Regions from separate parts of the Arthrobacter sp. CC3 genome, predicted to be linked through region 2. Evidence: riboswitches for the same ligand, from Rfam matches in the RefSeq annotation. Region 2 holds a riboswitch; the other holds the start of a gene.

Region 1 (4,205 bases), on a different contig from region 2:
CCAGTTTCTAGGCCCGGGAATGTCGGCGGGCGGCCGCCGGTGTTCCGCCTCGGGGTCTCGACAAGAATCCGGGATCGGAGGAAGCTGGGCATCGTAAGTCGATCGCTACATCGGTTCGCCGCATGGGTTCAGGCCCGGTAAACCGACTCCGCTGGCCGGTCGCCGTTGTGGCCCGGACAGCCCCATCCGCAACTCTGATTGATGGAGAGAGCCATGACCACGAATGTTGTCGCTCAACTCGCAGTGAAGTCGCACAATTCTCCGGACGAACAGCGCCGCCCCGACAAGACGGAAGTGGATCTTGTCTCCGTCGACGCCTACACCATCGGAAGGTTCAAATTTGAACCCGGCTGGCGCTGGTCCGAGTGCATCAAACCCGTTGTTAAGACCGAATCATGCCAGCTGAGCCATGTTGGTTTTTGCGTTTCCGGCAAACTCACCGTCCAGACCGCTGACGGCAACCAGATCAACATCGCCGCACATGACTCCTACAGCATCCCGCCGGGGCATGACGCATGGGTCGAAGGGGACGAACCCTTTACCGGTGTGGAGTTCGTCAGCGCCGCAGTCTTCGCCAAGTCACCCGAGTAACCGGCCGCGAGTAGCCGGCCGCGCCGGAGTAGCCAGGCGCTAAACAGCCCGGTTGGCTGCGGCGCAACTACCGCATCGGCGCAACTACCGCAGCACTAGTGCGGGTTCACTGCTGCGGGTGGATCTTGTCAATCACGAAGTCCCCGCCGGGGATGACAGTGGTCTGATGGCCGTCGTCGAACCGCACCACGTACGGCGGCGCTCCATCCGCGCCGTGAACCTCAACGATCTGGCCGTGCCGCTCCGACGATCCGACCGTCTTGCCCCGGATCGTGATCCGGTCTCCCTGGGTTGCCTTCATGGCAATCACCTCCAAGAACCAGAGTACGAGCCTCGGGGCGGGGATAACAGGGCCGTTGCGCACTGGAAGTTCGAGGGCGCACGGCTGGGGAAACGACTGAACTGGCCATGTCACGGGACCGAGGGGGACCTGCAATGGCGGAGGAGAAACCCACCAACTGGTGGGCTACGCTGCCCGGCTTGATGACCGCCGCAGCAGCTGTGATCACCGCTCTGACGGGGCTGCTGCTCGGGCTGGGACAACTGGGGGTGTTCGATGCCGGCCGGCCGGCGGCTTCGACGGCGAGCGCCTCCGGTACGGCTTCCCCGGGCGCTTCTGCCGGCACCGCACAGCCAGGGGCTGGTGCGTCATCGTCCGGGTCCGGGTCCGGCACAGGAAGCGGCGCGGGATGGAAGGTAACCCTGCCGACCGAGCGCACGTACAGGGCCGCCGACGTCGAATATGAAATTCTCGGCGCGAGTGCGCGCCCCGATGTGTCCGGCAAAATTGCACTGACCCTCACGCTCAGGTGCACCAACCACGGCCGGTATGACCTCAACTTCTGGGACTCAACGTTCAGGCTGAACGTCGGTGGCGTCAGTTACTCCCCCGATCCCGGCCTGAACGAGCTGGTGGCGGGCGATTCGAGCAAGTCGGGTGACGTCCGATTCACCGTTCCGGCGGACACCCGCGAGGCGCTGCTGCGCATTAAATTTGCGGAAGGCGAGAGCTCGGCCCGGCTCGCCGTCTCGCCGCCCTGAGGAAACTGAGGAACTGAGGAAACTGAGGAAACCGCGGGCCCGGTCGGAGTGTGAATACGCGGAAGGCCGGCGACCTGCTGCCCCCAAGGCAGCTGATCGCCGGCCGTTGCGCCCGCACTGTGTGCGGGTTACGCCCCCGCTGGTGCGCCCGCTTGATGAAGCGGCGGGGAGGCTAGGCTCCGGCGCGGACGAAGGTCACGCCGCCGGTGGCCGTCAGCCAGGAGAGCGGGTGCGTGACGGTGGCGTTTACGCCGTTCATTCCGCCGCTGATCACCTGGCCGTCGCCGATGTAGATGCCGACGTGGCCGGACTGCACCACCATGTCACCGGGCTGGGGCTCCCCCACCACGGAACCGTAGTTCATGAACTGCATGGGCCCGAGGTCGCCCACCGGAATACCGGCTGAGCCAAGGGCCTTTTCCACCATGGCGGTGCAGTCCTGGGTGATGCCCAGCTGCGCGTAGGCGGCAGAAACCATGGCCGCATTGACACCGCCGGCAGCAGGCGCAGGGGCGGAAGCGGGCACCGCGGCCTGGACCTGCACGGAAACAGCGGGAGCAGCAGGCGCCGGAGCTGAGTCACGTTCCGCAGGGGCCTCAGCGGCCTGCGCAGCCATGCCGCTGGACAGAACCAGGCCCGAGGCAGCGGCTATGACCGCAACCTGCCGGCCCGCCCTGCTCCGACCGCCGGCCGAAGTGGCCCCGGAGCGCCCCGCGGGCGCGGTTGAGCGATGATGAGCGGGCAGTTTACGTGAAAGCATGAATTAACCTCTCCCGATGCCTGCGAGGTTAGCTGTCGGATTCGGATGGGAGACACCCGGCCGCAGCGGCCGTCCGCAGTGCGGATGGCGTGCGGCTTCACCCCGAAGACCTGCCCAAACTATGCAGGTCAAAAGTGGTTTCCCCGTCCCTGCCGGATGGTTTTGATCGGATCCCGGACCGCGGCAGGGTTAGGCAATCCGCCCGGGAGTGCCGGTATCTGAGACAACGGGCACCGTTCCACCGTACGTGGGTCACCGCCGGAATGTCACATCAAGGTAACGGGGCCGCCGGGCGCTCCCCCGGCGGCCCTGCGGCCCGGCACAGGCGACCCCCCGCAGGTAGCGGTACTCCACATATACTTGGATCTGCGGTTTGTCAAATTCGAGTGTTTTCCAATGACCCCGCGAGGCGTAGTCTACGTGCATGTTCTTGCGGGGGGACTCACATGCCTGGAGGAATCATGCGTTGGTCAAATCGCTTTATCCAACACCAGCCACGTCATGTGGCGGAACTCCCGGCGCCTGTGGCCGGGTCTAGGCACAGCCATAGGCACTGGGTCGCCATCCTCGGAGCGCTGCTGCTGGCCGTCAGCACGGTGGCGGGTGTCGCTGGCACAACGAAAGCGGCGGCCCCGACCATCGTCAGCCTCACCTTCGACGACGCTATCGGCAACCAGGCCGCCGCCGCGCAGGTGATGAAAACCCACGGGCTCGTGGGAACGTTCTTCATCACAACTTCCTGGGTGGGCTCATCCGGATTTCTCAGTCAGGCGGATCTGAACACTCTGGCCGCTGACGGCAATGAGATCGGCAGCATCAGCGTGACCCATCCGGACCTAACCACACTCAGCGCCGCAGACGTCCGTGCGGAAGTCTGCAACAGCAAGACGACGCTTGAAGGCTGGGGTTTCACCGTCAGGAACTTCGCTTATCCGTTCGCCGCGCAAAATGCGACCGCCCAGTCGGCGGTCCGCGATTGCAACTACGCCAGTTCCAGGGGCTTGGGTGACCTGCGCTCGCCGGCCAGTTGCGCCACCTGCCCCGTTGCGGAGACGCTACCGCCGGAAAATCCCATGGTCACCAAGGCTCCGGACCAGGTCGACGGCACGTGGACTCTGGCGGATCTGCAGGCTCGTGTGACCGATGCGGAAACGACCGGCGGGTGGGTGCAGCTGACCTTCCATCAAATCGCTGTGGGAACCGACCCCAGCGTGACAATCAGCCCTGCCCTTTTTGAATCGTTCGTCGTCTGGCTGGCCGCGCGGACAGCAAACGGTACGACGTCGGTCCGCACAGTCGCGCAGGCATTGGGCCAGTCCCCTGCCCCCTCACCCTCACCCTCACCCTCACCCTCACCCTCACCTTCGCCCTCACCTTCTCCGTCTCCGTCGCCGTCGCCGTCGGGCTCGTTCACGGACGTTCCGGCGAACGCACAGTTCTTCACGGAGATCAGCTGGCTCGCCTCGCAGGGGATTTCCACCGGCTGGATTGAAGCGAACGGAACCAGCACCTACCGTCCGGCGCTCGCCGTCAACCGCGATGCCATGGCCGCCTTTATGTACCGTCTCGCCGGAAGTCCGGCGTTCACACCGCCCGGCACCTCGCCGTTCATCGACGTCACGCCACAAACGCAGTTCTACAAGGAAATCTCCTGGCTATCGTCGAGGGGCATTTCCACCGGCTGGGATGAAGGCAACGGCGCCAGGTCGTATCGGCCGCTACAGACGGTGAACCGGGACGCCATGGCTGCCTTCATGTATCGCTTTGCCAGCAGCCCCGCCTACAACGCGCCGGCCAGTTCCCCGTTCAGCGA
Region 2 (4,205 bases):
GCTCCTTTTTCGGCCTGATGGCACTGCTCGGCGTCTACGTCGGAGTCATCCCGGTGGCGCTGGGAATGCTCTGGATGCCTTTCGTCCGGCGCTCCTCCGCCGCCTGGGTGCGCGGACTGCTCGGCGTCACCGTCGGGCTGCTGGCCTTCCTGACCTTCGACGCCACCCTTGAGGCCTTTGATCTCGTCGCCGGCACCAGCGCCTTCGGCGGACCCCTCGTCGTGATCCTGGGGGCGCTGCTGTCCTACCTGGTGCTGGAGGCGACCGACGCCTGGATGCGCCGGCACCAGGACCTGCACACCACAGGGGAGCCCGCCGCACTTTCGCCGCGCAGGCTGGCACTACTGATCGCCGTCGGCATCGGGCTGCACAACCTCGGAGAGGGCCTTGCCATCGGCTCGGCCTACGCCGTGGGCTCCTTGGCCCTGGGCGCCTCCCTGATCATCGGCTTCGCCATCCACAACACCACCGAAGGCCTTGCCATCGTCACCCCCATGGCCCGAACAAGACCCTCCCTTGCCCGCCTCGCCGTCCTGGGCCTGATCGCCGGCGCCCCTGCCGTGCTCGGGGCACTGATCGGCTCCACCGTGTACCAGCCCACCCTGGGCGCATTCCTCCTCGGTCTCGGCGCCGGGGCCGTCGGCCAGGTCGCTGTCAAGCTCCTGCCAATGCTCAAGGACCCCGAAGGAAAGACCTTCACGCCGCTGACCGCCGGGGGAATCGTGGCAGGCCTGGCCGTCATGTTCGGCACCGGCCTGCTCGTCGTGGCCTGAAACCGGCCAAACCCGTGCCGGCGGAGGCCCGTGCCATGCCACCTGGCCATGGCAGCCGTTGAGACAGTAGGGATCCATCCGGCCGGTCCCGACCTGTTCGATCAGGTTGTTGTCCTGATGGATCAAGCTGGCGCGGGATAATGAGGCCATGGCCAAGACTCCCGCCCAGCGCATCAAAAAACACGGCAGCAAAGCCACGGTCCCCGCCCACCAACTGCCTCCTGTGATCAACTCCACAACCAGCCGGTCGCCGCAAAAGGCGCAAGGTAACAGCAACCTGATCGTTGTTGCCGGCGTCGTAGCCAGCCTTTTCTTGTTCTGGTACCTGCACTTGCTCACGCTGAACCAGATGACGCAGTTGTCCGGCGGTCTCGCGATGCCGGATTCCCTTGTGGGCGGCTTTTCCACCGAGTATGTTGGGCAGCTGCGCGCTGCCATGGACGATGACGCCCGCGGGCAGCTCGGCTACGTCCACAAAACCGCGGGGACGCTGTTTCCTCTCATTTTCGGCTTCAGTTGGCTCCTGCTGATCGGCACGAACGTGGCCGTCAAGACCGTGCGTTGGGCGTTGTGGATGGCGCCGATACTCTTCGTCATCATCCGACTGTGGGCCAACGCTGCCGTTGACGCCGCCCTTGCTCCTGCCACGCCCGATGCCAGCGCGGTGGCTGCGGCGTCAGCCCTCACGGTCGGGGGCTGGGTGCTTCTCTTCCTGAGCCTGATGGCGGGAGGGGCGGCGGTGTTCCTGGGACGCCGGGACGCCCGGCGGAGGCCCAGGCTGCCCTGACGATCCGCTGTTCCCAGCGGAGAATGTGAAGGTTTCCACACGAACGAACCGCGGGTGAAGTCAGTATTGCCGGTCTCATGTGGTTCGGACGGGCCCTCTGGGACCAACGAAAGAATCAAGTCCGACGTCAGAGCTTCCGCAGCCGCCGCCACATGGGTCAAAGGCGGCAGACGGCATCAAAGGCGACGGGCCGATAGTGGTCAAGGCCAAATGATGGCGTTCCGAATCCTTAACCATATTTAAGCGACGATGAGCAGCATGGTGGCGCACGGGATGGGCGAGACCCCGACTCCTCCAGTTGCGCTGACCCGGCGCACGTAATGCCGTGACGCCCCTTCCGCAAAGATAACGGAACGATTACGGTCCGATTAGTCAGCTATAGTTGAGCCTGAAGCATCGATACCAAAGCGTTACCTGATCCGGAGCCAGGCTCTGCCAGCGGATCAGGTGCACGAGTCACCAACTGGCAGAGGCGGAGGAACCATAACCGGCAGTCGCAGGACTGCCTTGGGGTGAAGTCCGTCAGCAGCAAGCCCTCATCGAGCTAAAAATCCTTCCGGGGACATCTCTGCGCAGAGTGCTTGTTACGGCGGACCGGGTCTTTGAACTCTCTGACCCGAATCCGACAGCTAACTTCGCAGGCTTACCCGGAGAGGAAAAAATCTTGGCCAGGCAATACTCCAGGGGCCGCCGACGCGCGACAGGCCCCGCTTCGGCGCGCCGGGCGACCGAGGTGTTTACCGCGGACAGGCCCCGCGATCCGCAGCGCGAAGCACGCCGTCGCCGGGGACCCTTCCGCCAGATCACTGATTTCGCCGCCTCCAGCGGTATCGGCCAGAAGGCCGGCATCGCGTTGGCAGCAACGGGCCTGGCACTCACCGTGACTGTTCCGGTGACCGGCCCTGTGATGGCCGCCCAGGAACCCGTTCAGGCCGCGTCCGCCGTTTCCACCGCCCCACAGCCTGAAATTTCCGCGGCGCCGGGAGCTCGAATCGACTTCAGCCGCTCCCCGGTAGCCACGAAGGCGGACCCGGACGGCAAGCTGAAACAACTGCTCAGTGCCCAGTCGGCCGGTGCCATCACCCGCGCAGCCTCCGCTGGAACTCTTGGCGCTCCGCTCGCTGCGATGACCACAGTTTCGCCGTTCGGGCTCCGGGTCAGTCCCATCACAGGCGGTTCAGGAGATTTCCATCGGGGACAGGACCTCGTCGCCCAGTGCGGCACTTCCGTCCTGGCCGCTGCCGCAGGTACCGTCACCTTCGCAAGTTGGGACCAGTATGGCGGAGGGAACCGCGTGGTCGTGGATCACGGCAACGGCCTGAAAACCACATACAACCACCTGTCTTCCTTCAACGTGACCAAGGGGCAGGCAGTATCCCGGGGAGACGTGGTGGCCTTCAGTGGGACCACGGGCGCCTCCACCGGCTGCCACCTCCACTTCGAGGTTGAAGTCAACGGGAAAGTTGTCGACCCCACCGGCTGGCTCTAAATTCAACTGATAGCGGGCTCCGCGCAAGCTTGCTCGCAGCGGCGGCCGGCTTCCATGCAGATACGCCAATGCTCGTGCATGCGATTCGCACTCGTCCGGGAGTCCGTGCAGACGGTCTGACAGGCTTTCAGGACGGCCCTGGTGATGTCCGATTTCGTAGCCGGTGTGCCGGGACAAGATATTCCCGGTAATGCCGCAGATGTAGGCGCTGCATATGGCCCAGTGCACTCGCTGCACGTCAGAGGTAGCCGGGATGGCCGTGCGCCTGAGCTGCCGGCACTCCTGACGCTGGAAGAAGTGGAAATGATCACTGAGTTCGGCGCAGTCCACGTTCCCGGAAAACCCGGGTCGTCCTGACGGCCACAGTCCGGGCTGGTGCGCGGCTCTACCGTGGAGCGTCGGGATCTGATGCGATCTCTGGCGCTGGCTCCTGGCGATGAGGGCAAAAGTTGCCGCTGATGCGAACGGAGAGATGCCCTGCAGCCGGACGGACTCCGGGCCGGGATCACCGAAGCTGGGGCGCTTTCGCACAGGACCTAGCGGTCCAACGCCGAGCCCGTGCCGAGCATCTTTCCGCCACGCCGATGGCATGCTGGGCGGGGTCGGCCCGCTACCCGCCGCCTCCAGGCCTCGGGCCGAATTTCGTCACACGCCAATCATGTCCCCTGGAAGCTTCGCGTTTATACCGGCGATCGGTAGCGCAAGCGAGGGGATCCAGGCCGGCGCAGAAGTGAAAGATGTACGCCGCCATCTCTGATCTCCGAAGTACGGTCGAGGCCCGGTCCGGGGCGCGTCTGGTCACTCACCAAAGGTCATCGAAGCCGGGCTGGGCAGAACAGCTTACGCAGTGTCAGCAATCTGGAAATTGCCGGAGGCGGATGCGTCCGGGCCGCTGGATCGCCAAAAAGTTATGGTATAAAGCCTAGGCGGCAGGAAGCGATTCGATAATGTTGATGAACCGGGTAGTGACGAGGGGTGATGGGTGATGGCTGTCGCTGCTCTCATCCTCACCGGAGTTTTTGCCCTGCTCGACGTCGCGCGCCACGTGATCCAGCGTCACCGCACGGGCGACGCCGGGATCCGGCAGTTCTCGGTCGGGCCTGGATCCCTGCAATGGTGGGCGCACTGGGGCATGGAATTCGGCACCCTGATCACG

The links. A riboswitch is a leader RNA that binds a small molecule or an ion and turns the genes downstream of it on or off. The one in region 2 is predicted to bind cyclic di-AMP.
Region 1: linked by a shared signal. The riboswitch ahead of PV761_RS22455 (NlpC/P60 family protein) and the one ahead of PV761_RS20875 (peptidoglycan DD-metalloendopeptidase family protein) in region 2 are both predicted to bind cyclic di-AMP.

Annotation. Positions count from the first base shown of each region.
Region 1 covers NZ_JARCCY010000062.1:11,212-15,416, reverse strand. Annotated here, with positions in the region: gene PV761_RS22475 (DUF5129 domain-containing protein) at 1-11, shown strand, start outside; gene PV761_RS22470 (cupin domain-containing protein) at 214-591, shown strand; gene PV761_RS22465 (DUF1918 domain-containing protein) at 698-892, opposite strand; gene PV761_RS22460 (hypothetical protein) at 1,075-1,632, shown strand; gene PV761_RS22455 (NlpC/P60 family protein) at 1,805-2,392, opposite strand; cyclic di-AMP (ydaO/yuaA leader) riboswitch at 2,396-2,588, opposite strand; gene PV761_RS22450 (polysaccharide deacetylase family protein) at 2,854-4,205, shown strand, end outside.
Region 2 covers NZ_JARCCY010000049.1:8,298-12,502, reverse strand. Annotated here, with positions in the region: gene PV761_RS20885 (ZIP family metal transporter) at 1-773, shown strand, start outside; gene PV761_RS20880 (hypothetical protein) at 922-1,560, shown strand; cyclic di-AMP (ydaO/yuaA leader) riboswitch at 2,005-2,220, shown strand; gene PV761_RS20875 (peptidoglycan DD-metalloendopeptidase family protein) at 2,225-3,049, shown strand; gene PV761_RS20870 (isoprenylcysteine carboxylmethyltransferase family protein) at 4,035-4,205, shown strand, end outside.